2 regions of the Clostridium cochlearium genome follow, and region 1 is predicted to be linked to the other one. Evidence: a T-box and tRNA genes for the amino acid it is inferred to sense, from the RefSeq annotation. Region 1 holds a T-box; the other holds one or more tRNA genes.
The links. A T-box is a leader RNA that pairs with one kind of tRNA and senses whether it is charged. The one in region 1 lies ahead of ileS (isoleucine--tRNA ligase), so its partner is inferred to be a tRNA-Ile.
Positions count from the first base shown of each region.

Region 2: it has a tRNA-Ile gene. The T-box ahead of ileS (isoleucine--tRNA ligase) is inferred to sense a tRNA for this amino acid. The anticodon was not compared.

Region 1 is NZ_LT906477.1:106,398-123,298, forward strand. Features, by position in the region: gene murI (glutamate racemase) at 1-224, shown strand, start outside; gene CKV72_RS00565 (DUF3870 domain-containing protein) at 386-718, shown strand; gene CKV72_RS00570 (N-acetylmuramoyl-L-alanine amidase) at 733-2,526, shown strand; T-box leader at 2,590-2,813, shown strand; gene ileS (isoleucine--tRNA ligase) at 2,914-6,024, shown strand; gene CKV72_RS00580 (LacI family DNA-binding transcriptional regulator) at 6,207-7,205, shown strand; gene CKV72_RS00585 (AAA domain-containing protein) at 7,391-11,452, shown strand; gene CKV72_RS00590 (mannose-1-phosphate guanylyltransferase) at 11,529-12,596, shown strand; gene CKV72_RS00595 (radical SAM protein) at 12,799-14,181, shown strand; gene CKV72_RS00600 (ABC transporter substrate-binding protein) at 14,303-15,538, shown strand; gene CKV72_RS00605 (glycosyltransferase family 4 protein) at 15,577-16,701, opposite strand.
Region 2 is NZ_LT906477.1:2,298,091-2,314,991, forward strand. Features, by position in the region: gene nagB (glucosamine-6-phosphate deaminase) at 82-807, opposite strand; gene CKV72_RS11315 (ATP-dependent Clp protease ATP-binding subunit) at 965-3,397, opposite strand; gene CKV72_RS11320 (protein arginine kinase) at 3,426-4,448, opposite strand; gene CKV72_RS11325 (UvrB/UvrC motif-containing protein) at 4,467-4,985, opposite strand; gene CKV72_RS11330 (CtsR family transcriptional regulator) at 5,042-5,500, opposite strand; gene CKV72_RS11335 (histidine phosphatase family protein) at 5,679-6,299, opposite strand; gene CKV72_RS11340 (hypothetical protein) at 6,359-6,583, opposite strand; gene rbr (rubrerythrin) at 6,765-7,352, shown strand; gene fusA (elongation factor G) at 7,408-9,492, opposite strand; tRNA gene CKV72_RS11355 (tRNA-Asn) at 9,678-9,752, opposite strand; rRNA gene rrf (5S ribosomal RNA) at 9,763-9,879, opposite strand; rRNA gene CKV72_RS11365 (23S ribosomal RNA) at 9,911-12,807, opposite strand; tRNA gene CKV72_RS11370 (tRNA-Ile) at 13,014-13,090, opposite strand; rRNA gene CKV72_RS11375 (16S ribosomal RNA) at 13,157-14,669, opposite strand; tRNA gene CKV72_RS11380 (tRNA-Ala) at 14,824-14,899, opposite strand; tRNA gene CKV72_RS11385 (tRNA-Ile) at 14,906-14,982, opposite strand; rRNA gene rrf (5S ribosomal RNA) at 14,989-15,105, opposite strand; rRNA gene CKV72_RS11395 (23S ribosomal RNA) at 15,243-16,901, opposite strand, start outside.

The DNA of each region.
Region 1 (16,901 bases):
TAATTAAGCATATTTTTGATGAATGCTATCCAGATGTAAATTTTTTAAATCCAGCACATCATCACGCTATTGCGATAAAAGAATATTTACAGGAGATGGATTTACTTAAAGAAGACAATAGAAATAAATTTTTTAAGGTTTTTACTACAGGAGATAAAGAAAAATATAGAATTATAATGGACATGCTTAAATTAAAAGAACCTGATGAGATAATATTGAAGTAAAAGTGAGTTAAGAGAGAATTGTCTTACTTTAGTAATTAATTGCTAAAGTAAGACAATTCTCTTTTTTATTTTTAATAAAGTATAAATTATAGTTAAACTATTGTATAATTTAATTATAAAATAATATATGTTATTATTTAATAAAGAATGGAGAGAAAAAAATGATTTATGATACTAATACTATATATGTAACAGGCATGTCAAAATCTAATAATATGGATCCCATAACTAAAATGTACAATTCCTTTTTTTTAGGCCTTATATTAGATAAAGATACAGATATTATTATTGATGTAACTTGCAATACAATAAGTGATATAACTAATGATTTTATAAAAACTATTTTAGTAGGTAAAAATTTAGTAAAAGATCTAAATAAGATAATATTAGAAATAAATGAAAGATTTCTAGCTACTTCTCAAAAGGCACTAATAGTTGCATTAAAAGATTCTTTTAATAAATATGAAATGTATAAGCGAAAAAATAATAAATAGGATGGGGTGTTTTAATGAAAAAATGCAAAAGCTTAATAGTATTTAGCGCCGTATTTTTATGTTTATTTTTATTATCTACAGCATATAATGTGAAAGCTTCAGAAGATTTTAACATAATTCCCACTAAACAAGGTATAGATCAAAACAAAAGATGGATTATAAAATTTAATGACATTTTAAGAATTAGTACAGTAAATAATAATACAATATATGTAACAGATGAAAATGGTAAAAAGATAGAAACTAATCTAGAGGTCAGTGCAGATAAAAAATCAGTGTACATATCACCTAAAGGAAGTTATGAATATGGGAAAACTTATTTCCTTATAGCTAATAAAGGAATTGAGAAACTTTCAGGTAAAAGTATGGCAACTAATGTAAAGATGAAGTTTATTATAAAGAATAATACAGCAGTACCACCGATAGACAAAAGTGGATTCACTATATGCATAGATGCAGGACATGGTGGTAGTGATACAGGTAATTCAGGTCCAAATGGGGCATTAGAAAAAGATATAGACTTAGATGTAGCATTAAAAGCAGGATCTATTTTGGAGAATGCTGGTATAAAAGTAGTTTATACTAGAAAAGATGATAATATTAAATATGGAGAAAATGATTTTAAATCAAGATTTGAAGTTATAGGTGTAACCCCTGTAGATGCTGTAGTAAGTATACATTGTAATATAGCAGCTAACAACGATGCTACAGGTATAGAAACTTTTCATAAAGAAGGAGATTTTATTGGAAAAAATTTAGCAGATAAAATTCAAGGTAAATTATCATCGTATACTGGTATGAGAAATAGGGGAGTAAAAACTGGAAATTTCCAAGAAATATATGCGGTTAATGAACCTATAGTAAAAGTATTACTAGGATTTATAAATAATCCACAAGATGAAAAAAAGTTAACAGACTCAAGTACTCAAGAAAAGTTAGGAAAAGCTATAGCAGATGGAATTTTAGACTATTACAAAGAAAATATTAATAATGAATATAACAATATAACTATAGCTTCAGTAGATGATATAATCAAAAGTGTATCACAAGGTGAAAAATATGAGTTGCCTTCAAAGATTAATGTTAAAACTATTCAAGGTGGAACTAAAGAAGAAAATATAACTTGGAATAGCACAGCAGCAAATACAACCAAAGCAGGTACATATGCATACAAAGGAAGAGTAAATGGATATCCAAAAGAAGTTATTTTAACATTACTTGTTATAGGAAAAGGCAACAGTAAGCATACAGTTTGTATAGACCCAGGACATGGGGGTTATGACTCTGGAGCAGTAGGACCTACAGGAATAAAAGAAAAGGATATAACGTTAAAAGTAGCCAAGAAGACAGGATCAATTTTACAAAATAAAGGAGTAAAAGTAGTATATACTAGAACTAGTGATGAAGTATCATGGCCATCTTCGGAAGGACTAGACTTAAAAAAGAGAACAGAAATAGCTAATAGTATGAATCCAAATTATTTTGTTTCTATACATTGTAATTCAGTAGATAATATACCTTCAGCTAAAGGAACAGAAACTTACTATAGTAGTGGAAGCATATTAGGTCAAAAACTAGCTACTAATGTTCAAAACGAATTAATTAAAAATTTGGGAACAGTAAATAGAGGTACTAAAACAGCTAATTTTTATGTTTTAAGAAATAGTACTAGTCCAGCTATATTAGCAGAATTAGAATTTATTAGTAATGTAGAAGGAGAAAAAAATTTAAATACTGATGAATTTCAAAATAAATGTGCACAATCAATAGCGAATGGAATTTTAAAATCTTTAGGATTATTAAATTAAATTGACAACAAATAAACCATATAATATAATGTATTCTAATAGATTTTAATAATAATTGTGTTTTTAAATACTATGAAAAGGAAGAGTACTTAAAATAACCCTTACAGAGAGTGAAAGGTTGGTGAAATTTCACAGGTGGGATTTTAAGGAAAATCACCTTGGAGTAGATTGCTGAAATTTTAGTAAGTATATTCGTAATCCTGCGTTAAAGGATAGAACATATTTGTGTTTGAAAAGAATACACTAATTTTATAGGTGGTATAGCGAAGTAAAACTTCGTCCTATTAGGACGGAGTTTTTTATTGTATAAGAAACTAATTTTATATAAATTTATTGATTATTATGGCAAGTATATGACAAGAATAATTTTTAGGAGGGAGCTGTAAAATGTATAAAAAGATAGATAGTTCAAGAAGTTTTGTACAAATGGAAAGAGAAATATTAGATTCCTGGAATAAAAATGACATAGTAGATAAAAGCTTTGCTTTAAATGAAGAAGGTGAATACTTTACTTTTTACGATGGTCCACCAACAGCTAATGGTAAACCTCACGTAGGCCACGTTCTTACAAGAGTTATAAAAGATTTAATTCCAAGATATAAGGTAATGAAGGGCTACAGAGTTTTAAGAAAAGCTGGTTGGGATACACATGGTCTTCCAGTAGAGCTTGAAATAGAAAAAAAACTAGGAATTTCAGGAAAAGAGGAAATAGAAAAGTTTGGTGTAGAAGAATTTATAAAAGAATGTAAAGATTCTGTATTTACATATTCTAGCATGTGGAAGGATATGTCTGAAAAGTTAGCATTTTGGGTAGATATGGAGAATCCATATGTTACTTATCATAATGATTACATAGAATCAGTATGGTGGGCATTAAAACAATTATGGGATAAAGAGCTTTTATATAAAGGTCATAAAGTTATACCATACTGCCCAAGATGTGGAACAGCACTTTCATCTCATGAAGTTGCACAAGGATATAAGGATGTAAAAGAAGCTACTGCATTTGTAAAATTCAAAGTAAAAGGAGAAGAAAATAAATACATACTTGCATGGACTACAACTCCTTGGACATTACCAAGCAATGTAGCGTTAGCTATTAACAAGAATTTTGATTATGTTGAAGTAAAAAATAATGATGAAATTTTAATTCTTGCAAAGGAATTAGTAAATAGTGTAATAGACGGAGAATATGAAATAATAAAAGAATTTAAAGGAGAAGATATATTAGGTCTTAAGTATGAACAATTGTTACCATTTTACACTCCAGAGGAAGAAGCATTTAAAGTAATTCATGGTGACTTTGTAACTTTATCTGATGGTACAGGTATAGTTCATACAGCACCTGCATATGGTGAAGATGATAATATTGTTTGTAAAAAATACGGCCTTCCTATGATAAATCTTGTAGATAGAGAAGGTAAGTTTGTTGATTGTGTAGAACCTTGGAAAGGAATACCTGTTAAGAAAGCAGATCCTAAGATTATAGAATATATGAATGAAAAAGGAATACTATATAAATCAGAAAAATTTACTCACTCTTACCCACATTGTTGGAGGTGTGATACAGCACTTTTATATTATCCAACAGATAGCTGGTTTGTAAGAATGACTTCTCTAAGAGATAAACTATTAGAAAATAATAATAAGGTTAATTGGTATCCAGATAATATTAGAACAGGAAGATTTGGAAAGTTCTTAGAGAATGTAATTGATTGGGGTATTTCAAGAGATAGATATTGGGGAACACCACTACCTATTTGGGAATGTGAATGCGGTCATAGAGAATGTATAGGAAGTATTGCAGAATTAAAAGAAAAAGGAATAAATGTACCAGAGAATATAGAGCTTCATAAGCCATATATAGATAAAGTTAAGTTAAAGTGTTCTAAGTGTGGAAAAGAAATGAAAAGAACAAAAGAAGTGATAGACTGTTGGTTTGATTCAGGATCTATGCCTTTTGCTCAACATCATTATCCATTTGAAAATAAAGAGGTATTTGAAAAAACTTTTCCAGCACAATTCATATCAGAGGCAGTGGATCAAACAAGAGGATGGTTTTATACATTAACAGCAATATCAACAGCTATATTTGATACAAATCCATTTGAAAATTGTATTGTATTAGGTCACGTTTTAGATAAACATGGATTAAAAATGTCAAAGTCTAAGGGAAATGTTGTGGATCCATTTGATGTTTTAGATAGTGTTGGGGCAGATGCTTGTAGATGGCATTTTTATACTGCAAGTGCACCATGGCTTCCTACAAGATTTTCACCTGAAGATGTAGAAGAAACTCAAAGAAAGTTTTTAAATACCTTATGGAATGTATATTCTTTCTATGTGCTTTATGCTGATATAGATAAATTTAATCCACTAGAATACAAAGATTTTGTAAGTGAAAATGTAATGGATAAATGGATTATTTCAAAATTAAATTCACTTATAAAAGATGTGGAAGCACATATGGATAATTATAGAATAACCCAAGCTGCATTGGCTATAGAGGATTTTGTAGATGAACTTTCAAATTGGTATGTAAGAAGAAATAGATCTAGATTTTGGAGTGAAAAATTAACAGAAGATAAAATAGGAGCATATGTGACATTATACAAGGTTTTAACTACATTAAGCTTGATAGCAGCTCCATTTGTACCATTTATAACAGAAGAAATTTACACTAATTTAGTTAGAGGATTAGATAAAAATGCTTCAGAAAGTGTACATTTATGCACTTGGCCTAAGTATGATGAAAACTTAATTCAGGAAGAATTAGAAAAAGAAATGGATGAAGCTTATAAAATAGTTAAACTTGGAAGAAGTGCTAGAAACTCTGTGAACATAAAGAACAGACAGCCTTTATCTTCTATGTTAGTAAGTAGTAAAACACTTCCAGAATATTATGGTCGTATTATAAAAGATGAGCTAAATATAAAGAATATTACATTTGGCGCAGACTTGTCCAGTTATGTGGAGTTTAATATAAAACCTAACTTGCCAGTACTTGGTAAGAAATATGGAAGATATATTCCGCAAATAAGGAAAGAAATTGCTTCTATGGATCAAATGGAATTAGCTCAAAAGATAAGACAAGGCGAAAAAGTAGCCATAAATATAGATGAAAATGAAATAGAATTAAATGAAGAAAACTTACTAGTAACAATGAAAGGATTAGAAGGATTTGCTTTTGCAGGAGAAGGTACTATTGGTGTAGTTTTAAATACAACTATAACTGAAGAATTAAAAGAAGAAGGGCAATTAAGAGAAATTTTAAGCAAAATTCAAAATATGAGAAAAGAAAAAGAATTTGAAGTTGCCGATAGAATTAAGTTATATGTATCTGGAAATGAAGCTTTAGAAAAAGTTGTGAAAAAATTTGAAGATAGTATAAGAAAAGAAACTATTGCAGAAGAAGTTTTATATAATAAAGATATAGAATATGTAGACTGTAAGATAAATGGAGAAGATTTTAAAATACAAGTAGAAGTTATAAAATAGTAATAATTAAAGGGCATTAAAAGTATTTAATGTCCTTTAATTATATATAATTTTTAATTTGCGTAAATAATCTTAAGCCTTGAAAAGGTTTGCTATTTTTTAGGCTATATCGTAGAATATAAGTAAAGAAAAGTGTAATTTGAATAGAAAATCAAAGAAAAACTGTATTAGGAGTTGATAATATGCCAGCATCAATAAAAGACGTAGCTAGGGAAGCTGGAGTATCTATAGCTACAGTATCAAGAGTGTTAAATGATATAGATGTAGTTAATGAAGATACTAAAAAGAAGGTATTAGCTGCAATAAAAAAATTGGGTTATAGACCTAATATAGTAGCAAGAAGTTTAAAGACTCAAAGGACAAGTACCATAGGAATAATTGTTCCAGATATATCTAATCAATTTTACCCTGAAATAGTAAGGGGAGCTGAAGATGTAGCTAATATATATGAATATAATATAATGTTATGTAATACAGATTTAGATACAGAAAAAGAGAAAGAATATTTAAGAGTATTGAAAGAAAAAATGACTGATGGAGTCCTTTATATGAGTAATTCTTTAGAAAATGAAACTGTAGAATTAATAAAAGAATTAAATATTCCTACGGTACTAGTGGAAACAACAGATGAAAATAAGGATTTCCCAAGTGTAAGTATAGATAATAAAAAAGCAGCATATGAAGCAGTGGAATATTTAATAAGTAAAGGGAATAAAACAATTGCATATATAGGTCCTAAAGATGAAAAAAATAATGCAGGTGCACTTAGATATAAGGGATATAAAGAATCTTTAGAAAAAAATAATATAAAAATAAGAGAAAGTTTAATTTATATATCTGGAATGAAAGCAGGAGATGGCTATGAAGGTATGAAACATATACTTAAAGAAGAATCCATAGATAGTGTTTTTTGTGCTAGTGATGAAATTGCCATGGGAGCAATAAATGCCCTAAGAGATAATGGATTAAAGGTGCCAGAAGATGTAGATGTAATCGGGTTTAGTAATATATATTCAGCGTCTATTTTTTATCCTAAACTTACAACTATAGCACAACCTATGTACGATATGGGGTCAGTAGGAATGAGAATGCTTATAAAAATTATAAATAAAGAACAATTGGAAAAAGAACATTATGTATTAAATTATAGTCTTATAGAAAGAGATTCATGTAAAAAATAATAAAAATTTGTTAAGAATAATAGTAACATGAAAAAACACAGCAAAAGCTGTGTTTTTTTTATGTCATGTAAAAGAAAATAATGTTATACGAAAATTTTGAAAAGAAAAACAATAAATGGTATAATTTAACACAAACACAATATATTAGTAGTTTTGATTTAAATTACTAATTTAGGGGGATATGTATGGATATAAGAAAAAATGTGAAGAATATATTCGAATATCTTTATTATTTAAAATCATTAAATGAAAAAATTACAAGAAATATTAAATACTATAAAAATACTTTTGTAGTGGATAATTTGTTGAAAGAAAAGGGTTGTACAAAAAATAATAATATAGAAGACGATTGGTGGATAAGCATAGATAAAGAATGTTTTAAAGAATATAATTTTTTATTTGATTTATATCAAAGTATTGAAAAGGAGGAAAAAATAGAGATAATATTTGGAACAGGAATATTAAAATGGGAAATTGAAAAGGAAGATATATATCATCCATTATTCATTGCAAAGATCAGTTTAGACTATAATAGTGAAGATGATAAATTTTATATTAAATTAAAGGATAAAATACAGTTAGATATACATTTTTTACAAGGAATAAATGTATATGATTACAATAATTTATTAAAAATAAAAGAAAATATTAGCATAGAGAAAATAAATCCCTTAGATTATAAAAGTATAGAATCTTATTTTAGTGAAATATTAAGTAGTTTGTATAAAAAAGATGTTAATAAATCAAGTTTGCAAGAACCCAATATAATAAAAAATAATTTAATCATAGTTAGAAACATTAATACAAATTTATGGAAGAAAGACATAAAAGATATAATACATGGATTAGATAATGGTATGGAGATACCAAAAAGTATACAAGCCTTAGCTACTGAAGAGAGATTATATGAAGACGAGAAAACAATAAAGGAATGGGAGGCTGTGGAGAAGGAACTATTATTTCCTTTGCCTATAAATGATGAGCAAGAGGAAATAGCAAGAAAAATATCTAAAGAATTTGGTGTAGTTGTACAAGGACCACCAGGAACAGGTAAAAGTCATACCATTGCTAATTTGATATGTCATTTACTAGCTCACGGTAAACGAGTGTTAGTTACTAGCGAAAAAGGAAAAGCTTTAAAAGTTTTATTAGATAAAATACCAGAAGAAATTAAAGCACTTTGTGTTAATTTAAATGGTAATGATACAAAATCTATAAAAAACTTAGAAGAATCTGTTAGGCAGATAGTAGATAATTTAGCTTTGAATCCTAGAATATTAAGTGAAGAATTAACTAAACTAAAAGATGAGCTAGAATTATGTAGATTAAATCAAAATAAGTATTTTGAAAGATTAATATACATAAACAGGAGAGAGAATATGAATATCAACTATTGTGGAGAAACATTTAAAATTAATGATATAGCAATTTGGTTAAGAGAGAATGAAAAAGATTTTTCATGGATAGAAGATGATATAGACTTAAGCAATAAAGCTCCTATATCGCAAAATGAATTTGAAAGATTAGTAGAATATAGGCGAACTATAAAAAAGGAAGAATTAGCAAAAATCAAAGATATAGGCATACTTTTAGACAAAATTCCATCATATAAGGAGTTATCTTATGCAATAAAAAAGTTTTTAGATTTAAAAAATAGATATGAATATAATTTAGATAAAGTAGATGGTTGGAATATATACAGTGATGAAGGATTTCAGTACAATAAAGTTAAAGAAGTTATCTGGGAAGGTATGGAGCTAATTGATGATTTAGAAAAATTAAAACTTATAAAAGTTATGAAAGATTATTTTAATAGCGATATTTTAAAAGCTTCAATTTCATCTATGTTATTAAATTGGAGAAGATATTCAAATCGGCTATCGGTTATAAAGAAAGAGCTAAATAGTCATAATATATCTATTCCTAAAGATGTAAATTTATATAAATTTGAAAAGGATTTTGATAAAATATATGAAGAAATAAATAAGAAAAATAAATTAAGAAAGAGTTTTTTATTCTTAAATAAAGATTGCTCATATATAATAAATGAATGTTTAGTAGATTGTAAACCTATAGACTCAATAGAACCGGCTATTATAATAAAATTATATTTTGAGCAAAATAATATAGAAAAGAGTATGATAAGCTTATGGAATAATACAATGAATATGTACAAGGAACTCTTTATAGAAGAAAGTAATGTAAATAGCATTATAATTATAGAAAATTATATAAAAAATATTCAAGGCATAGTCCATTGGGATGAAAGAATAAGAATGTCTATAAACAAATATTTAGGTAATATAAAATATCCTAGAAATTTAAAATGGACTGAAAAAAGTACACTTATTTATTTAGAAGAATGTATAGATTCTATAGAGGAAATAAACCAATATAACCAAGCTAAAACTTATTTAAATACTATGACTACTTTTTTATCACAAAAACAAGAATTTTACGATATAGTAAATGCTATAGAAGAATTAGATATATGTAAATTAAAAAACAGTTATGAATATCTCGAAGATTTAAAAGTATTGAAAAGAAAAATAGAAGAAATGAATATAATATCTAATAAATTAAAGATTGTATGTCCAAAAACATATAACAAAATTGAAAAAGGAGATTGTCAGTATTTTAAAAATTGGAATAGAGCTTGGCGATGGAGAAAATGGGATTGCTTATTAAATAAAATAAAAGAGGTAGACGAGGATAAAATTGAAGAATTATTAGAGTATGAAAAGAATAGGGAAAGAGAGATAATTAAAAATATAATATATAAGAAAACTTGGTACAATCAAATAATGAAAGTATCAGAAGATGAAAAAAGGAGTTTAATGAGTTGGTTAAATGCAGTTAAAAGAATAGGTAAGGGTAAGGGTAAATATACAGATGAATATGTAAAATTAGCTCAACAAGAAATGGAAAAGTGCAAAAATATTATACCCATTTGGATAATGCCTGTAGATAATGTTATTGAAAATATAAATGTTTTAGATAGAAAATTTGATGTAGTTATATGTGATGAAAGCAGTCAAAGTAATATTTTTTCTTTATGTGCTTTAATGAGGGGAAAAAAAGCTATAATAGTTGGAGATGAACAACAGATAAGCCCACAAGCTGTTGGAATAAACTTTGAACAAGTAAAAAACTTAGGAAATATATACTTGAAAAATATTCCGCATAAAGAGTGGTTTGATCTTCAAACAAGCCTTTATGATACAGCTTTAAGAGTATTTCCAGATAGGATTATATTAAAAGAACATTTTAGATCTCTACCAGAAATAATAGGCTTTAGCAATAAATTATGTTATTTCAATGAGATAAAAATATTAAGGCATGCAAAAAGATCAGAAAGATTATTGACACCTATAAAAACTGTTAAAGTAAATAATGGAAAGAGAGATGAAAAAAAGAGTATTAATAAAGAAGAGGCAATGTGTATAGCAAATAAAATATATGAGTGTTGCAATGATAAAAGATATAATGGAATGACAATGGGAGTTATATCTTTATTAGGAGAATGCCAAGGAGAATATATTCAGGAACTTTTAAAAGAAAAAATAGGAATACAGGAAATGATAAAGAGAAAAATAATTTGTGGAGATGCGTATTCGTTCCAAGGTGATGAAAGAGATATAATATTTTTATCTATGGTTATTGGAAACAATATGAAATTTGCGTCATTAACTAAAGAGGCAGATATAAAAAGATTTAATGTAGCAGCTAGTAGAGCTAAAAATCAAATGTGGGTATTTCACTCTGTTGATCTCAAAGACTTAAATAAAGATTGCGTAAGATATGAATTGTTAGAGTATTGCAATAACTATAAAAAATACAATGATAATAATAACAAACTAGAATATATGGAGAAGAGGGCCTTACACAAAGAAATATACAATATAATCAATTCTAAAGGTTATGAAATATATCCAAGTTCAGATGTATATGGCATAAAATCAGATTTTATAGTAGAAGGACGTAATAATAAAGTATTTATAAAATGTAAGGTACATGGAAGTGAAAAAAGGACTAGTGAAGAAATAAGAGATGAGTATAAACTAGAGCTGAAATTAAAAAATATGGGATGGAATATAATTAAAATAAGAGATTTGGATTATCATAGAAATCCTGAAAAGACTATGTTAGATTTCTTTTTAAAACTAAGTTCTTTAGATATATTGCCTAATAAAAATAATATTAAGGAAAAAATATTAATAAAAAATAAAGGGCTAAAAGCAGTTTAAATTTTAAAAATTAATCACCACTCCGATTGTTATTTCATAATATATTTTATGACTAATAATTCGGAGTGATGTTTTTTTGTTATATGCGCTAATTTTAGCAGGAGGAAAAGGAACAAGATTATATCCCCTTTCTAGAGAAAATAGACCTAAGCAGTTTTTAAAAATAATTAATAATAAAAGTTTTTTAAAAAATACGGTGGATAGAATAAAGCCATTAGTAAATATAGAAAATATATATTTAGTTACAAATGAGGCTTATTTAGAAAAAGTATACGAAGAGCTGCCTGAATTAAGTAAGGATAACATATTTTTAGAACCAGAGAATAAAGAAACGGCAACTTGTATAGGACTTTCTGCAGTTAAATTATTAAAAAAAGATAAAGATGCTGTAATGATGGTTCTTCCATCAGATCATTATATTGAAGATGAAAAAGTTTTTATGGATACTATGAAACAAGCGGTAGAAACGGTAGAAAGAAAGAGAGGATTGCTAACAATTGGAGTTAAGCCTACAAGGCCAGAAACTGGATATGGATATATTGAAGCAGGAGAAAGAATACAGGGTAGTATTGCTACTTATAAGGTAGAAAGATTTGTAGAAAAACCTAATGTAGAAGTTGCTAAGGATTTAATAATGAAAGGAAATTATCTTTGGAATAGTGGAATGTTTGTTTGGAGAGCAGATATATACTTAAGAGAGATGGAAAAATATTTACCCAAAATGTATAAAAGCATGATGAATATATACTATAATTTAGATACTGAAAAAGAGGAAGATACTATAAGAGAAGAATACAGGTTAATAGATGGAATATCTGTAGATTTTGGGATCATGCAAAAAACTAGAAAGGCCTATGTTATAAAATGTGAATTTACATGGGATGATATAGGTAGTTTTATGTCGTTATCAAGATTTTTAAAAAATTTCCGAGGAAATAATGTAGAAGGGAATGCTTTTTTGGAGCAAAGCAACAATTGTATAATTTTTAGTAAAGAAAAATTAATTATAGGCTTTGGAATAAATGATCTTATAATAGTAGATTCAGGAGATGTAATGCTTATAATGGATAAAAACAAAGATCAGGAAATAAAATATTTAGTTGATGAATTAAAATCTTCTAATAAGTTTCATAATTTTACTTAGTATATAAAGAAAGTCCTTAGATAATTTTATATATTAAGGTTATAATAAAATATATAATTTAGAATATTAAAAAATTGTTAACTATAATATACAAAGGTTTGTTTTTACAATGTAAAGGAATATAATATAGTTATACTCTAGAGTATAAATTAACAGTAAATATAAGTTATTCTTATGACATATTTAATTTGGAGGGATAAATATGAGTATTAAAGAATCCATGGAAAAAGGAATAAGGGATACTCTAATTAGCAATGCTGTTGAACTATTGAACAAAAATCCTGAAAAAAATGTAGAAAAAGTTTTTCATATAGCTAGGAAAATAGCTGGAAAAGATGAAGAAAATTTACAAAGGATTAATACTGTTTATAAATACTACAATGATATGCCGTCTATTAATGAATATGTTAATAACATATTGAAAACTACCAATAAAAATTGTCTTAACAAACTCTTTACGAATTTTTTTGGAAATGCAGTTTGGTATGGAATGCCTAAAAGAGCTAAGCTTTTAGAAGAAGAAGGAATAAAAACACCTTTTGTAATTTTAATAAGTCCTTCTATGAGATGTAACTTAAGATGCAGGGGATGCTATGCGTCAAGTTATAGCAAAGAGGATGATATAACCTATGAAGAATTGGATAGAATTATAGGAGAAGCCATTGAAATTGGCATTTATTACTTTATTATTTTAGGCGGAGAACCATTCTTTTATAAAGATTTACTAAAAATATATGAAAAATACAATGATGCTATATTTATGCCTTTTACTAATGGAACTTTATTTGATAATAAGTTATCAGATGAGATCCAAAGATTAGGGAATGTTATTCCTATGCTCTCTCTTGAAGGATTTGAAGAAGAAACAGACGCTAGAAGAGGTAAAGGCGTATTTAAAAAGGTAATGAAAAGTATGGATATGTTAAGAACAAGAGGAATACTATTTGGAGTTTCTAGTGCTGTAGGAAAATCCAATATTGACATTGTATCTTCAGATGAATTTATTAATATGCTTATAGAAAAAGGATCTAAGATGAGTTGGTATTTTATATTTATGCCAGTAGGTGAAGATCCTAATTTTGAACTTATGCTTGAACCTGAGCAAAGACTATACCTAGGTAGAAGAATAAGGAAGATTAGAAATAATAAACCTTATTTTGCTATTGATTTTTTCAATGATGCACCTTATGTTGGAGGATGTATAGCGGGTAAATATTATTGCCATATAAATTCAAAAGAAGATGTGGAGCCTTGTATATTTGCACACTTTGCTACAGATAATTTAAAAAACAAGTCATTAATAGAAGTTTTTAAAGGACCATTTTTTAAGGAATTAATAAAGAATCAACCATATAATAATAATTTATTGAGACCATGTATGATGATAGATAATCCACAAGTAGTTAGAGATATAATGAATAAAACTGGGGCAAAACCTACAGATAAGGGTGCAGAAATGATGCTATATGATGAAGACTTTAAAGATACTTTAGACAAATTAGCAGACGAATTTAAGCCCTATGCAGATAAGGAGTGGGTTGAAGAGTTTAATTCTACAGGGAATTATTCTATGTCAAAAGGCTAATGTCAAAATATATTAAAAATCCGCCATAAATTATGGCGGATTTTTAATATATTTTGACATTATGATTTTATTAAACTATTATTAAAATAATCATATTAAAATATTAAGTGGTGATTATTTTATGAAGAATATAAATATAAAAAAATATAGTATTTTGATTATAACTATATTTATGATTTTTAGTTTAACTGGGTGTAAAAAGAAAGATAATGTCAGTACTTTAGATAAAAATACTAGAGGTGATTTATCTATATCAGTTCCTAAAGAAATGCTATCTTATATTAATCAATGTGTGGAAGAATTTAATAATTACTATCCTAATGTTAAAGTTAATATAAGCTTAGAAAAAGATATATCAAAAGATAAAAAGGAAACAGATATTATAATTATAAAAAGTGAACATACAAAATATTTTTTAAGTAAATTTAAGGATGATTTTTTAAATTTAGAAGAATTTTTATCAAAATATAAGAAACATTTTAAATATGGAAGTTTAGAAAATGTATCCCTAGATAATGTTACTTATGGCATAGATTTAGGCAGTAATCCCTATTTAATGATATATAAAAAAGATATATACGAAAAATGCAATATAAATTTAGATGATATAAAAACTTGGGACAATTATGTGGAAAGTAGTAAATATATAAATAAAAAATTAAATAAGAACTATAAGTTTATGCATAACTATAAGAATATAGATTTATATGATATATTTTTAAATCAATTGGGAAGAGGATACAAAGATGAAAAGGGAAATGAAACTATAATTAGTGGTGAGTCTATAAGGGCTATTGAATTGCTGAATATATTTAATAAAAATGAAATGATTTATAGGGAGGAAAATAATTCACTAATAGAAGCGTTAAAAAGTGAAGAGGTTGTATCTACTATATGTACGGCTACAGATGTATATAATATTATAGAAAAGTTGCCAAGTATGAAAGGAGATTATACAATAAAGAGAATACCTGCATTTATTTTAGCTGGAAACAGAAATGTAAGTAAGAATGAGTATAGCTTGTTAGTCTTTGAGGGAAAAAATAATAAAGCTTCAAGAACATTTTTGAAATTTATAATAGAGAATGAAAAACTTCAAGAAAAAATATTTAAAGATGAAAAAGTATTGCCATTTAATATAAATGTATATAAATCAAAGAGTTTAAATAAAAAAGAAGACTTTTTTAATGGTGAAAATATATTTGAATTAGTTTATGATGTGTATAGAAAGTCTCCTAATATAAAATATAATGAAGATTACGAAGATATAAGAAAAAATATAAATAAAACTTTAAAATTTATTAATGATGAAGAAGTTGATACGGAAAAAATTATACAGAAAGTTTCCCCAAAGTAGTAAGTTCAATGAAAAAGGCTTAATTTTAATTAAGCCTTTTATATATTGTTAGAAATAATATTATTATATACTTTAAGAGTATTTCTAGCTGTGTTTTCCCATGAATATAAAGAAGATCTTTTTAAAGCTTTTTTCTGCAATTCATATCTAAAAGATATATCTAATAAAGTTTTTTCAAGAGCATCAGAAAATTCATTTATGTCATTAGGATCAATAAGAAGTCCTCCATCACCAACTACTTCAGGTATAGAAGTTATATTAGAAGTTATAACTGGAGCGCCGCAGCACATAGCTTCTAATGGAGGAAGTCCAAATCCTTCATATAATGAAGGATATACAAATGTTTCACAGCTATTGTATAAAATAGGCAAGTGATTTTCAGGAACAAAACCAGTAAATACTACTTTAGATTCTATGTTCAACTTTTTAGCCATATCTATTAGGATTTTTGAACCATTTTTATTAGCACCTACTATGACTATTTTGTAATCTTTATCTAATTTTTTATATATTTTAGAAAAAGAAATCAACAAAGATTTTATATTTTTTCTAGGACTAAAACCACCTATATAAAGTATAAAAGGATAATCTATGTCATAGTAATTTTTTAGAATATAGTTGCATTTATCTTTATTTAAAGGTTTATATTTTTCATCTGCTGCTAAATGAGTTACAAAAATCTTTTTTTCATCTATAGGGAAAAATCTTAAAATATCTTTTTTAGAGTATTCAGAGACTGTTATTATGGCATCGGCATCATAAATTAATTGAGGCATATTCTTAAGAAATTTTTTTAAATATCCTCTACCCACTGTTTCAGGCATTGTATAAGGAATTAAATCATGCACAGTTACAACTTTTTTACAAGAAGTATTTTTACTAAGGCCCATACCATTTTGTGGTACATGATATAAATCTATATTTTCCTTGCTTAAATTATATGGAAAATAGTATTCTTCGTAGAAATGTTTACGTCGTTTTGAAGTTAAAATAATCTTGGAATTATCTTTTGAAAAATTACTGTAATTTTCTCCCCACCAATATATGTGATAAAAATTTTCTTTATCCAAATTTAGTATATGTTTTAAAATGTTTTGAGTGTAAGTCCCTATTCCTGTACCATTGTATAAATTAATAGCTCTTGCATCAAATCCTATTTTCACTAAATCCCTCCTTTGCAAAACAATCCTATATATTAATAATATTAATCAATCATAAAAATGTGTACCCTTATGAAATAAAATATGTTTAATATCCTTTAGATATTACCTTTTAGCACATACAAAGTAATTAATACATATAATACAATTATGAAGCAAGGATCGGGAGGATAAATATTGGAGGATAGATATATAAAGAAACT
Region 2 (16,901 bases), 240 kb from region 1:
TCTTTAATTCTGTTAGTACAAATAAGGAAGTTTTTAATGTTAAAAACTTCCTTATTTGTACTATATAAAAAATAATTTCATTTATATAAATTTAGCTGCTTCTTTATCTAAAATAACAGTACAATTAGGATGTAAATGTAATAATGAAGCTGGTAACTTAGTAGTTAATTGTCCTTTAATTAATTTTTTTGCTATCTCTGCTTTGCATTCCCCACTAATTAAAAGTATTATTTTTTTTGCCTTCATAATTGAACCAATTCCCATAGTTAGAGCCTCTGTAGGAACTTCTTCTTGTGAATTAAAAAACCTTGAATTATCTTTTATAGTCTTACTTTTCAATTTTGTTAAATGAGTAAACAAAATAAGCTCTTCTGAAGGTTCATTAAATGCTATGTGTCCGTTTCCTCCTATGCCTAATATTTGTAAATCTATACCACCTTTATTATCTATCTTTTTATCATATTCCATACACTCTTTTTCTATATTAGTTGCCATACCATTTAACAAAAATGTATTTTCCTTTTTAATATTAATATGATTAAAAAAAACATCATTCATAAAAAACTTATAGCTTTGTGGATGATCTTCAGGAAGACCTCTATACTCATCTAAGTTAAAAGACGTTACTTTAGAAAAATCAATTTTTCCTTCTTTATAAAACTCTATAAGTTTTTCATATGTCCCAACAGGCGTGCTTCCTGTTGCTAATCCCAGTACACAATTAGGTTTTTCTTTTACCAATTCTAATATATCTAGTGCAGCGGCTTTACTTAATTCATTATAATTATCCTTTATTAAAACTTTCATAAATACTACCTCTCTTCTCTTTAAAGTTAAGTATATAATAATTCATAGGTTCTTATTGAAAATTATAATATATCAATTTACACATGTCTACTAAGCATAGAAATAAAAAGCTATCTCTATAGTAAATATTGAGATAGCTTTTTATTTACAATTGAAATTATATTCTATTAAATATTAATTGTTCTTTATCTACTGACACTAAAACTTTATCCCCTTTTTCAATACTTCCTTTTAATATTTCTTCTGCTAATTTGTCTTCTACAGTTTTAGTAATAGTTCTTCTTAAAGGTCTAGCTCCATAAACTGTATCAAATCCTTCTTTAGCCAAAAACTTTTGTGATTTTTTATCGAAAGATATATCTATATTTTGACTCTTTAATCTTTCAGTAACAGAATCTAACATTAAGGAGACTATTTTCTCTAAATCTTCTTCTTTTAATTTATGGAATACAATAATATCATCTATTCTGTTTAAAAACTCTGGTCTAAAAGATCGTTTTAGCTCTTCCATTACATTTTCTTTCATTTGCTCATATTCACTTTCACTTTTATCATCATTTATAGCAAATCCTAATGTCTTTTGTTTTCTGATAGTTGATGCCCCTACATTTGACGTCATTATAATTATTGTATTCTTAAAATTTACAGTTTTGCCCTTTCCATCTGTAAGCCTTCCATCTTCTAATATCTGTAATAATATATTAAATACATCTGGATGAGCTTTTTCTATTTCATCAAATAATACTACTGAATAAGGATTTCTTCTCACTTTCTCTGTTAATTGACCACCTTCATCATATCCAACATATCCTGGAGGTGACCCTACTAATCTTGAAACAGCATGTTTTTCCATGTACTCTGACATATCTATTCTTATCATGCTATTTTCATCACCAAACATAGCTTCTGCCAAAGCTTTAGATAGTTCTGTCTTTCCAACTCCTGTTGGTCCTAAAAATATAAATGAACCTATAGGCCTATTAGGATCTTTTAATCCAACTCTTGCTCTTCTAACAGCTCTAGAGATAGACTTTACTGCTTCATTTTGTCCTATTACTCTATTGTGTAAAATTTCTTCTAATTTTAAAAGTCTTTCTGATTCCTTTTCAGTAAGTTTTCTAACAGGTATATTAGTCCACTTAGAAACCACAGCTGCTATTTCTGCCTCATCTACAGTTAATGTAGATACTTGCTTTTTAGTTTTCCAATCTGATTTTAAGTTTTCTAATTTATCTTTTAAATCTTTTTCATGATCTCTTAATTGTGCAGCTTTTTCAAAATCCTGTACTCTTATAGCGTCTTCTTTCTCTTTAGTTACCTTTTGTAAATTTTCTTCTAATTCTTTCATATCTGGAGGTGCTATCATATTCTCAATTCTTACTTTAGAAGCTGCCTCATCCATCAAATCAATGGCCTTATCTGGTAAATATCTTTCTGTTATATATCTATCTGATAAATTTACTGCTGCTTCAATAGCTTCATCTGTTATCTTTGCTCTATGATGTGCCTCATATTTATCTCTAAGTCCTTTTAATATAAGTATTGCTTCTTCTTTTGTCGGTTCTCCTACCATAATAGGTTGAAATCTTCTTTCTAGAGCCGCATCTTTCTCAATATGTTTTCTATATTCATCTATAGTAGTAGCCCCTATACATTGTATTTCACCTCTGGCTAAAGCAGGTTTTAATATATTTGATGCATCTATGGCTCCTTCCGCAGCCCCGGCACCTATAATTGTATGAATTTCATCTATAAATAAAATAACGTTCCCAGATTTCCTAATCTCTTCCATAACCTTTTTTAATCTATCTTCAAATTCACCCCTATATTTCGCACCTGCAATCATTGAAGATAAATCTAAAGTTACAACTCTTTTATCTTTTAAAATTTCTGGTATATTTCCTTCAACTATTTTCTGTGCTAATCCTTCTGCGATAGCTGTTTTTCCTACTCCCGGGTCCCCAATTAAACAAGGGTTATTCTTTGTTCGTCTACACAATATTTGTAATACTCTTTGGGTTTCTTTATCTCTACCTATTACAGGATCTAATTTGCCCTCCATTGCCATTTCCGTTAAATCTCTTCCAAACTCATTTAATGTTGGAGTACCTTGATCCTTTTTATTCATATCACTAGATCTATTAATATTTTGTTCTCCTGCTACATTCTCTAATAACTCTTTTCTTAATCTATTAAAATCAACTCCTAAATTACTTAATATAGTAAAGGCAATTCCTTCTGATTCCTTTATCAAAGCAAGTAAAATATGCTCTGGTGTTATAAAATTATGATTTAAATTTCTGGCCTCTAGTAAACTTATTTCTAACAATCTTTTTGTTCTTGGTGTCAATGGTATCTCATTACTATATAAATCTAATTCACCTTTTCCTTCATATTCTTCAATTAAGTTTTCTACGTCTTCTAATTCTACCCCCATATCATTCAATATATCTTTAGATATACCATCTTCTTTTAATATACCTAGTAATATATGTTCTGTTCCTACGTAACCATGTCTATAACTTCTAGCAAATTCTTGTGCAAAAACTAATACCTTTTGAGCTCTTTCATTAAATCTTCCAAATATCACTATTAATTCACCACCTTATAAATTATCTTTAATTATTATTTTTTAATTTTTTCTTAACAAGTTCAGCTCTTTTTATTTGTCTCATTTCTTTGGTAAGTTTAGAATTAAATGTACTTTGAAGCATTGCCGGTTGTATAGATACAATTAATTCATTTAGTAATTTTTTATCTACATCTTTAATTATATCCATTTCTACTCCTAATCTTACATAGGATAGTAGTTTCAAACATTCTTCACTATCAAGAAGAACAGCCGAATTAAGTATTCCCAATGCTCTATATACCTTATCTTCAATTTTATATTTATACATTTTCATCATTTTTTCTCTTGCTAAATTTTCTTGATTTATAATTTGATATACAACTGCCTTTAGGTTATTTATTATTTCTTCTTCACTTAAACCTAATGTGATTTGATTTGATACTTGAAATAAGTTCCCTACTGCTTTAGATCCTTCCCCATATATGCCTCTTATAGTCATACCAATTTGAGTAAGACCGCTAAATATATTATTTATTTCTCCATTCATTGTTAATACCGGTAAATGGATCATAACTGATGCTCTTAACCCTGTACCTATATTAGTTGGGCAAGCTGTCATGTATCCTAATTTTTCATCAAAATCATAATCTAATTTACTTTCTATCAAATCATCTACAAATTCCGCATATTTATATCCTTCTTCTAAATTAAGTCCAGCTGTAATACATTGTAACCTTATGTGATCCTCTTCATTTATCATTAAACTAGCTGTCTCATCTTTATTGGTTATAAAAGCTCCTTTTTCATTATTCACAATAAGCTTACTGCTAATTAAATATCTCTCTAAATAAGTAATTCTATCTAAAGGGTCCATTTCCCATAATCTATATACTTTACAATTTGATTCTTCACTCTGTAAAACATGTTCTATAGTTTCTACTATTTTTCTTCCTTCTTCAATAGATATTTTATGAGGATAAAGAAAATCACTTAAATTCCTTGCAAGTCTAATCCTACTGCTTAACACAATATCAGAATTATCCACTGATGTATGAATCCAGTTATTCATATATTCTCCTCCTAATTATCAATTATCTTTTTCTAATTCTTTTATCATATCTCTTAATTCTGCTGCTTTCTCATATTCTTCTTTTTCTACAACCTTTTTAAGTTTTTCTTTCAAATCTTGAATCTTATTTCTTTTAATAATATGTTTTCCAGCCCTTTTGGGAATTTTACCAGTATGAATTACATTTCCCTGCACTCTCTTTATTACTGGTTGAAAAGTGTTAATTAAGCTTTTGTAGCATTCATTACATCCAGCTAATCCTTTTTCCTTAAACTGTAAATAGCTATTACCACACTTTTTACAAGTTTCTGTATCTACACTTGTCTTTTCTGATATTCCATTCATATAATCCATTAATCCACTTAGTAAATTTTGAAATGTATAAGGAGAAACAAATTCACTTTCTCCTATACTAGAATATATATCTCCCATTTCACTTGCACATTTATTACATACATTTAATTCTTGTTTTTCACCATTAATTACTTTAGTTATATGAACATTTGCATTATTTTTTTTACATCTTTCACATAGCATAAGTATCCCTCCTGAGATATCATCTATATAAATAATTATACCATATATGTAATTATTTATGATAATAAAACAAATAACATATTTTTTAATATGTTTGCTCTTATTTCATTTTTTCCTTCAGGTATAATATCTAAAGTTCTATCATTTATAGCAACTTTTATAAGCTTAGCAACCTTCTCATCAATTACATCTGCTTCTAAAAGACTTTCTACTAAGCTACATGCATTATGGAAAGTTATACTGTTGCTTATTTCCTTATTTAACATGTTAAATAAGGATTCGTTCTCATCAAATCCAATATGTCTAATTATTATATATCCTCCACCGCCACGTCTACTTTCTATATAATATCCTTTATCTGCTGTAAATCTTGTGTTTAAAACATAATTAATCTGTGCAGGAGCACATCTAAATTGTTGTGCTAACTCATTTCTTTGAATTTGTAATTCTTTTTCTTCATTGCTCATTAACATTTCTTTTATAAAATCTTCTATTATATCACTTAACCTTGCCATAAGCACACCTTCCTGACTTTGTCTATCTTTGACCTTAATATAATCATAATATTTTTTAGTATATTATTCAATAGGTAGTTTAAAACATATTTAATCATTATATTGATTTATTTAATATTATCTCGTAATAGCTCTGTATTTATCTAATCAACAATGAATAATGAACAATAATTGTTCATTATTCTATTCCATCCAAATGTGATATATCCGCATTTAATAGTATTTTTACATTTGATTCTTCTATTTCTACTTTTGTCAAACTTGTAGGGTTTATATGTGGTTCTCCCCAAAAATTATCTATAGTTAAATCTTCTATATAATTCATAATAGCTTTCAATGTTATAGCATGAGTTACTATAAGAATAGTTTTATTTTTATGTTTTTTTATAATTTCATCTAAAAAATCCTTCACTCTATTTCTAAGTTGTAAAAAAGTTTCTCCTTCTACAGATTTATATAATTTAGGATTATTCCAAAAATTATATATTTCTTCTTTATAATCGCTATCTATAACATAATGTTCTATACCTTCCCACTTTCCCAATTTTATCTCTTTTAGTCTCTCATCACATAAAATAGATATATCTCTTTGTCCTCTAATTATTTTAGCTGTTTTAAGAGCTCTTCCTAAGGGGCTAGAATAAATTATGTCTATATTGTCATCTTCTAATCGCTTTCCTAATCTTTTTGCTTGTTTTAATCCTAACTGTGTCAAAGGCGAATCCTTCCATCCTTGCATTTTCCTTTGTGTATTCCATATTGTTTGTCCATGTCTAGTTATATATAATATTGTACCCATTTCCATCCTCCAATAAGTTTAAGTTATATTTTTTATTATAACATAAAATGCCATGTAATCTAATTTCTCTTATTAGCATATATATATCCATTTCCATCTTTATCTATTATATTAAATCCCTTATTATTAAGAATTTTACATATTATGTTTACTTCATCCTTTACTCTATAATTTAATTTAATAGAAACTTTATCATTTTTTCTTGGTATTTCTAAATAATCATTTATTAAACTATAGTCCGACAAATTTATACTTTCATTTATATCTAATCTATAATCTGACATATTAACTCTCCCTTTATACTTTTTATTTTATTATTTTTTGTATTTAGGAACAAATTATTCATATATAAATATACCTTGTTAGTTAATTTTTTCATAACATAATTTGATAATATACAGAATAATGTTATAATTTATATATATTAATTTAAAAGTACAATTATTTAGAGGAGGTTATTGTATAATGAAATCTTTAAAAGGGACAAAAACTGCTGAAAATTTACTAAAAGCCTTTGCTGGTGAATCTCAAGCTAGAAACAGATATACTTATTACGCTTCTAGAGCTAAAAAAGATGGTTATGTTCAAATATCTAATATATTCCAAGAAACTGCTGACAATGAAAAGGAACATGCTAAAAGGTTTTTTAAATTTTTAAATGAAGATTTAAAAGGAGAAGCTATAGAAATTACTAACGTAAGCTATCCTGTAGGACTAGGTGACACTAAAGAGAATTTAAAATATGCAGCTGATGGGGAAAAAGAAGAATGGAGTGAACTATATCCTGAGTTCGCAAAAGTTGCTGATGAAGAAGGTTTTCCAGCTATAGCAACAGTATTTAGAAAAATTGCTGAAGTTGAACTTCATCATGAAAAAAGATATAGAAAATTATTAGAAAATATAAATAATGATAAAGTATTTAAAAAAGATGATTCTACTTTATGGAAATGCTTAAATTGTGGATATATTTACGAAGGACAAGCTGCTCCTGAAATTTGTCCAGCCTGCGCTCACCCAATGGCTTACTTTGAATTATTAGCTGATAATTTTTAATTATAAATATAAAAGATACTCAGAAATTTCTGAGTATCTTTTTACTTATAAATATTTATACCATTTCTTTTTCTTCTTTTCTCTTTTCTATAATTTTTTGTGCTTCAAATTCTGGTACCTCTTCATATCTATCAAATTCCATAGTAAAGCTTCCTCTTCCTTGTGTTAATGATCTTAAATCTGTAGCGTATTTAATCATTTCAGATTGGGGAACTTCTGCTATAATTCTCTGATACTTACCAGATTGCTCCATGCCTATAACTCTTCCTCTTTTCTTATTAATATCTCCAATAACATCTCCCATATATTCATCTGTAACCATTATTGATGCTTTTACTATAGGTTCTAACAATATAGGCTCAGCTTCTATCATACCTTTTTTATATGCTAAAGATGCTGCAATTTTAAAAGCCATTTCTGATGAATCTACTGTATGATATGATCCATCATGCAAAGTAGCTTTTAATCTTATAACAGGATATCCTGCTAAAACTCCTTCTTTTATACATTCTAAAAGTCCTTTTTCAACAGCTGGTATATATTGTCTTGGAACAACACCACCTACTATCTTGTCAATAAATTCTAATTCATCTCCATCATATCTTGGTTCAAATTTTATTACAACATCTCCATATTGACCATGTCCACCAGATTGTTTTTTATGTTTTCCTTGAGCATCAGATGTCTTTCTAATTGTTTCTCTATAAGGAATTTTAGGTTCTTGTAATTCCACATCTACACCAAATTTGTTTTTTAATTTGCTTGCTATAACTTCTAGATGAGTTTCTCCTATACCAGATATTATAGTTTCTGCATTTTCAATATCTCTTGATACTTTAAATGCTGGATCTTCTTCTAATAATCTAGCAAGACCAGAGGAAATTTTATCTTCATCATTCTTTGATTTAGGTAATATAGCCATGGAGATACATGCTTCTGGGAAATTTATTTCTTCATACATAATATTTAAATCTGGATCACATAATGTATCTCCAGTAACTGTATATTGAAGTTTATTTACCGCTCCTATATCTCCTGCTATTATTTCTTTTGTACTAATTTGTTGTTTTCCTTTCATGAAATAAATTGCCCCAAATTTTTCATGCTTATCTTTATTAGGATTATAAACATTCATATCACTTTCAGCTTTTCCAGTTATAACTTTAAACATAGACAATCTTCCTATAAACGGATCTGCTATAGTTTTAAATACTAAAGCTGAAAAAGGCTTTTCTTTATCTATATTTATTTCTATATTTTCTTCTGTTTTCATGTCTTTAGCTATTTGAGGATTTACATCTTTTGGTGAAGGGAAGCATTCTATAATTCCATCTATTAAAGTTTTTATTCCCTTACCTGTTATGGCCGAACCACACATTACGGGAGCAATTTCTGCAGTAGCACATCCATTTATTAGTCCTTTATATATTTCATCTTCACTTAAAGTTCCTTCTGAAAAATATTTTTCAAGTAGTTCTTCACTTGTTTCTGCTACCGCTTCTATAACCATATTTTTGCATTCAGCTACTTTTTCTTTAAGTTCTTTTGGAATTTCAGCATCTTCTATATCATCCGTTTTAGGATTATATATTCTAGCAGTATTTGAAATAACGTTTACAACACCTTGAAACCCTGATTCCTCTCCAATAGGATAATGAATAGGAACTACAGAAATTCCAAATTCATCTTTTAACTGTGTCAAAGTTTTCTCAAAATTACTATTGTCTCTATCTAATTTATTTATATAAAAAGCTCTAGGTAGCTTATATTTACTAACGTATTCCCATGCATTTTCTGTTCCTACTTGAACTCCAGATGTTCCTGATAGAACTATAAGAGCAACATCTATAGCTCTTAATCCTTCTGCAATTTCTCCAACAAAATCAAAATATCCTGGCATATCTATTAGATTAATTTTAATATTATTCCATTCACATTGTGCAACGGAAGTAGATATCGAAATCTTTCTTTTCTTTTCTTCTATATCAAAATCTAATATACTCGTTTCTTCGTCAACTTTTCCAAATCTATCTACTGATTTAGTACGATAGAGTATAGCATCTGCTAAAGTAGTCTTTCCCGCACCACTGTGCCCTATAATTCCTAGATTCCTTATATTCTCTGTTTTATAATCCTTCATATGCAATTCCCCCTAACCATACTTTTGTCCCTTCTTTAAATATATTCTATTTTTATTTTAAAATTCCTCTTAAATAAAACATAATTTTCAAAATTATTTGACTTTAATTAAGTAAAAAAAAGATTACAAAATTTGTAATCTTTTTTTATGTATTTAATTAATATTTTATTCTCAAAAAATAAAAATGGCTCCGTGGAAAGGATTCGAACCTTCAACCCTTCGGTTAACAGCCGAATGCTCCACCGTTGAGCTACCACGGAACATTATTAAACCTGGCAATGTCCTACTCTCCCACAAGGTCACCCTTGCAGTACCATTGGCGCTTAGAAGCTTAACCATCGTGTTCGGCATGGGAACGGGTGTTACCTTCTAGCTATAATCACCAGATATTCTTTCAAAATTGCACAGAGTAATATTTTTGATCAAGCCTTCGATCTATTAGTATCAGTCAGCTAAATACATTGCTGCACTTACACCTCTGACCTATCAACCTTGTGTTCTTCAAGGGATCTTATTGACTTACGTCATGGGAAATCTCATCTTAGGGTGGGCTTCACGCTTAGATGCTTTCAGCGTTTATCCCTTCCTGACTTAGCTACCCAGCTGTGCCACTGGCGTGACAACTGGTGCACCAGAGGTCAGTCCATCCCGGTCCTCTCGTACTAAGGACAGCTCCCTTCAAATTTCCTACGCCCGCGACGGATAGGGACCGAACTGTCTCACGACGTTCTGAACCCAGCTCGCGTGCCGCTTTAATGGGCGAACAGCCCAACCCTTGGGACCTACTCCAGCCCCAGGATGCGACGAGCCGACATCGAGGTGCCAAACCTCCCCGTCGATGTGGACTCTTGGGGGAGATCAGCCTGTTATCCCCGAGGTAGCTTTTATCCGTTGAGCGATGGCCCTCCCACGAGGAACCACCGGATCACTAAGCCCGACTTTCGTCCCTGCTCCACCTGTATGTGTCGCAGTCAGGCTCCCTTATGCCTTTACACTCTACGCGCGATTTCCGACCGCGCTGAGGGAACCTTTGGGCGCCTCCGTTACTTTTTAGGAGGCGACCGCCCCAGTCAAACTGCCCACCTAACAATGTCCGGCAACCTGTTTCAAGGCTTTCCGTTAGAATTTCAGTACTATCAGGGTGGTATCCCAAGGGTGACTCCACAGGAACTGACGCTCCTGCTTCCAAGTCTCCCACCTATCCTGTACAGACAATACCGAAATTCAATGTTAAGCTACAGTAAAGCTCTACGGGGTCTTTCCGTCCTATCGCGGGTAGCAAGCATCTTCACTTGCACTACAATTTCGCCGGATTTGCTGTTGAGACAGTGCCCAAGTCATTACGCCATTCGTGCGGGTCGGAACTTACCCGACAAGGAATTTCGCTACCTTAGGACCGTTATAGTTACGGCCGCCGTTCACTGGGGCTTAAGTTCACCGCTTCGCTTACGCTAACAGATCCCTTTAACCTTCCAGCACCGGGCAGGCGTCAGCCCCTATACATCAGCTTTCGCTTTAGCAGAGACCTGTGTTTTTGATAAACAGTTGCTTGGGCCTATTCACTGCGGCCTGCCGTGAAGCAGGCACCCCTTCTCCCGAAGTTACGGGGTCAATTTGCCTAGTTCCTTAACAGCAATTCTTCCGATGGTCTTAGGATTCTCTCCTCACCTACCTGTGTCGGTTTGCGGTACGGGCACCAACATTCTCCATAGAGGCTTTTCTTGACAGTGTGGAATCAGGTACTTCGCCAAAATAGGCTCCCCGTAACACCTCAGCTAAGCTTGACGGATTTTCCAATCAAGCACGCCTAAGTGCTTAGACACACATCCAATAGTGTGCATACCTTATCCTTCTGTGTCACCCCATCTGTCAAACGAAAGTTGGCGGTATCGGAATATCAACCGATTGTCCATCACCTACGCCTTTCGGCCTGGGCTTAGGTCCCGACTAACCCTGAGCGGACGAACCTTCCTCAGGAAACCTTAGGTTTTCGACCAATAAGATTCTCACTTATTTCTCGCTACTCATGCCAGCATACTCACTCCTGTACAGTCCACCGCTTCTTACGATACGACTTCTACCCATACAGGAAGCTCCTCTACCATTCTATTGAATCCATAGCTTCGGTGGTAAGTTTGAGCCCCGGACATCTTCGGCGCAGGATCTCTTGACTAGTGAGCTATTACGCACTCTTTAAATGAGTGGCTGCTTCTAAGCCAACATCCTAGTTGTCTTAGAAATCCCACATCCTTTTCCACTTAACTTACACTTTGGGACCTTAGCTGATGGTCTGGGTTGTTTCCCTCTCGACTACGGATCTTATCACTCGCAGCCTGACTGCCTGGATAAAAGTATATGGCATTCGGAGTTTGATAGGGTTCAGTAACTGTTGTCAGCCCCTAGCCCATTCAGTGCTCTACCTCCATTACTCAATAACCAGACGCTAGCCCTAAAGCTATTTCGAGGAGAACCAGCTATCTCCGAGTTCGATTGGAATTTCTCCGCTATCCACAGGTCATCCCATGGTTTTTCAACACCAACGTGGTTCGGTCCTCCACGGAATTTTACTTCCGCTTCAACCTGCCCATGGATAGGTCACTCGGTTTCGGGTCTACAGCATGCAACTAGTCGCCCTATTCAGACTCGGTTTCCCTTCGGCTACGCACCTTAAGTGCTTAACCTTGCTACATACCGTAACTCGCTGGCTCGTTCTACAAAAAGCACGCGGTCACACATTAACGTGCTCCCACTGTTTGTAAGCATACGGTTTCAGGTTCTATTTCACTCCCCTTCCGGGGTTCTTTTCACCTTTCCCTCACGGTACTGCTTCACTATCGGTCACCAGTTAGTATTTAGCCTTGGGAGGTGGTCCTCCCTGCTTCCCACAAGGTTTCACGTGTCTCGTGGTACTCTGGATTAGACCTAAAAGACATAATTTTTTACCTACAGGACTATTACCTTCTGTGGTAGAGCGTTCCAGCTCTCTTCGATTAAAGTCTGTCTTCGTTATGGTCTATCCACAACCCCAGAAATAAATTTCTGGTTTGGGCTCTTTCCTTTTCGCTCGCCGCTACTAAGAAAATCGATTTTTCTTTCTCTTCCTCCGGGTACTTAGATGTTTCAGTTCCCCGGGTATACCCCCATAAACCTATGTATTCAGTTTATGGTACATACCGTTAGGTATGCAGGTTTCCCCATTCGGAAATCTCCGGATCACAGGCTATTTGCGCCTACCCGAAGCTTATCGCAGCTTATCACGTCCTTCATCGGCTACTGGTGCCAAGGCATTCACCATATGCCCTTTGTAGCTTGATCTTTAAAATTCCTATAAACTTCGTATTGCGTCGTTATAAAGTTCGCTCTGGTACTCATTTAGCTTCCGCTAAACTCCGTTCCTCACTCACTTTATGCCTAGCACTACTTGTTTCTAGTAACTTTTAGTATTTTTCAATAACTTCTGTTATTAAAATTCAAAGGTTTAATTTACCTTAGTTTACTCTGTGCAATTTTCAAAGAACTATTGGTGGGCTTAAATGGACTCGAACCATCGACCTCACGCTTATCAGGCGTGCGCTCTAACCAGCTGAGCTATAAGCCCTTATGAGATTAAAAATTAATCTCTCAAAATTAAACAGAGAATATAAACCAATATTTTACTCCTTAGAAAGGAGGTGATCCAGCCGCAGGTTCTCCTACGGCTACCTTGTTACGACTTCACCCCAATCATTAACCCCACCTTCGGCCGCTGGCTCCTTACGGTTACCTCACGGACTTCGGGTGTTGCCAACTCTCATGGTGTGACGGGCGGTGTGTACAAGGCCCGGGAACGTATTCACCGCAACATTCTGATTTGCGATTACTAGCAACTCCGGCTTCATGCAGGCGAGTTTCAGCCTGCAATCCGAACTGGGATGGGTTTTTGAGATTTGCTCCACCTCGCGGTATCGCTTCTCTCTGTACCCACCATTGTAGCACGTGTGTAGCCCTGGACATAAGGGGCATGATGATTTGACGTCATCCCCACCTTCCTCCCGGTTCACCCGGGCAGTCTCATTAGAGTGCTCAACTTAATGGTAGCAACTAATAATAAGGGTTGCGCTCGTTGCGGGACTTAACCCAACATCTCACGACACGAGCTGACGACAACCATGCACCACCTGTCTCCCTGTCTCCGAAGAGATTTCCTCAGTTACGAGTAATTCAGGGGATGTCAAGTCCAGGTAAGGTTCTTCGCGTTGCTTCGAATTAAACCACATGCTCCGCTGCTTGTGCGGGCCCCCGTCAATTCCTTTGAGTTTTAGTCTTGCGACCGTACTCCCCAGGCGGAATACTTAATGTGTTAACTGCGGCACAGAAGGTTGGACCCTCCTACACCTAGTATTCATCGTTTACGGCGTGGACTACCAGGGTATCTAATCCTGTTTGCTACCCACGCTTTCGTGCCTCAGCGTCAGTTACAGTCCAGGAAACCGCCTTCGCCACTGGTGTTCTTCCTAATCTCTACGCATTTCACCGCTACACTAGGAATTCCGTTTCCCTCTCCTGTACTCTAGATGCCCAGTTTGAAATGCAGCCCCTAAGTTAAGCCTAGGTATTTCACATCTCACTTAAGCATCCGCCTACGCACCCTTTACGCCCAGTAAATCCGGACAACGCTTGCCACCTACGTATTACCGCGGCTGCTGGCACGTAGTTAGCCGTGGCTTCCTCATCTGGTACCGTCATTATCGTCCCAGAAAACAGGGTTTTACGATCCGAAAACCTTCATCACCCACGCGGCGTTGCTGCGTCAGGGTTTCCCCCATTGCGCAATATTCCCCACTGCTGCCTCCCGTAGGAGTCTGGACCGTGTCTCAGTTCCAATGTGGCCGATCACCCTCTCAGGTCGGCTACCCATCGTTGCCTTGGTAAGCCATTACCTTACCAACTAGCTAATGGGACGCGGGCCCATCTCAAAGCAGATTACTCCTTTGGTTAAAGTTTCATGCGAAACTCTAACTTTATGCGGTATTAATCCTCCTTTCGGAGGGCTATTCCCCTCTTTGAGGCAGGTTGCCCACGTGTTACTCACCCGTCCGCCGCTAATCCACTTCCCGAAGGAAGCTTCATCGCTCGACTTGCATGTGTTAAGCACGCCGCCAGCGTTCGTCCTGAGCCAGGATCAAACTCTCAATTTAAAAGTTTAATCTTTATCAACTGTATAATTGATAAAATTTGCTCATTACTATTTTTTGATTCTCAATAAGAATCGACTGGCTTATTTCTCTGTTTAATTTTCAAAGATCAATTATAAGGATAATAAAACATCTGTCTTAGCAGATGTAATTATTTTGGTGGAGATAAGGAGATTCGAACTCCTGACCCCCTGCTTGCAAGGCAGGTGCTCTCCCAGCTGAGCTATACCCCCAAAATATGGTGGACCTTCAGGGACTCGAACCCCGGACCTACCGGTTATGAGCCGGTTGCTCTAACCAGCTGAGCTAAAGATCCACATTTACCTGGCAATGTCCTACTCTCCCACAAGGTCACCCTTGCAGTACCATTGGCGCTTAGAAGCTTAACCATCGTGTTCGGCATGGAAACGGGTGTTACCTTCTAGCTATAATCACCAGATTTATCAACAAAATATTTTTCTATCTTACAATTTAAAATTATAATTTATATGAAGAATATTGTCAATAGTTTTTTTAAATTTTTTTATTTTATTTTTTGAAAGCATTATTCTTTCAAAATTGCACAGAGTAATATTTTTGATCAAGCCTTCGATCTATTAGTATCAGTCAGCTAAATACATTGCTGCACTTACACCTCTGACCTATCAACCTTGTGTTCTTCAAGGGATCTTATTGACTTACGTCATGGGAAATCTCATCTTAGGGTGGGCTTCACGCTTAGATGCTTTCAGCGTTTATCCCTTCCTGACTTAGCTACCCAGCTGTGCCACTGGCGTGACAACTGGTGCACCAGAGGTCAGTCCATCCCGGTCCTCTCGTACTAAGGACAGCTCCCTTCAAATTTCCTACGCCCGCGACGGATAGGGACCGAACTGTCTCACGACGTTCTGAACCCAGCTCGCGTGCCGCTTTAATGGGCGAACAGCCCAACCCTTGGGACCTACTCCAGCCCCAGGATGCGACGAGCCGACATCGAGGTGCCAAACCTCCCCGTCGATGTGGACTCTTGGGGGAGATCAGCCTGTTATCCCCGAGGTAGCTTTTATCCGTTGAGCGATGGCCCTCCCACGAGGAACCACCGGATCACTAAGCCCGACTTTCGTCCCTGCTCCACCTGTATGTGTCGCAGTCAGGCTCCCTTATGCCTTTACACTCTACGCGCGATTTCCGACCGCGCTGAGGGAACCTTTGGGCGCCTCCGTTACTTTTTAGGAGGCGACCGCCCCAGTCAAACTGCCCACCTAACAATGTCCGGCAACCTGTTTCAAGGCTTTCCGTTAGAATTTCAGTACTATCAGGGTGGTATCCCAAGGGTGACTCCACAGAAACTGACGCTCCTGCTTCCAAGTCTCCCACCTATCCTGTACAGACAATACCGAAATTCAATGTTAAGCTACAGTAAAGCTCTACGGGGTCTTTCCGTCCTATCGCGGGTAGCAAGCATCTTCACTTGCACTACAATTTCGCCGGATTTGCTGTTGAGACAGTGCCCAAGTCATTACGCCATTCGTGCGGGTCGGAACTTACCCGACAAGGAATTTCGCTACCTTAGGACCGTTATAGTTACGGCCGCCGTTCACTGGGGCTTAAGTTCACCGCTTCGCTTACGCTAACAGATCCCTTTAACCTTCCAGCACCGGGCAGGCGTCAGCCCCTATACATCAGCTTTCGCTTTAGCAGAGACCTGTGTTTTTGATAAACAGTTGCTTGGGCCTATTCACTGCGGCCTGCCGTGAAGCAGGCACCCCTTCTCCCGAAGTTACGGGGTCAATTTGCCTAGTTCCTTAACAGCAATTCTTCCGATGGTCTTAGGATTCTCTCCTCACCTACCTGTGTCGGTTTGCGGTACGGGCACCAACATTCTCCATAGAGGCTTTTCTTGACAGTGTGGAATCAGGTACTTCGCCAAAATAGGCTCCCCATAACACCTCAGCTAAGCTTGACGGATTTGCCAATCAAGCACGCCTAAGTGCTTAGACACACATCCAATAGTGTGCATACCTTATCCTTCTGTGTCACCCCATCTGTCAAACGAAAGTTGGCGGTATCGGAATATCAACCGATTGTCCATCACCTACGCCTTTCGGCCTGGGCTTAGGTCCCGACTAACCCTGAGCGGACGAACCTTCCTCAGGAAACCTTAGGTTTTCGACCAATAAGATTCTCACTTATTTCTCGCTACTCATGCCAGCATACTCACTCCTGTACAGTCCACCGCTTCTTACGATACGACTT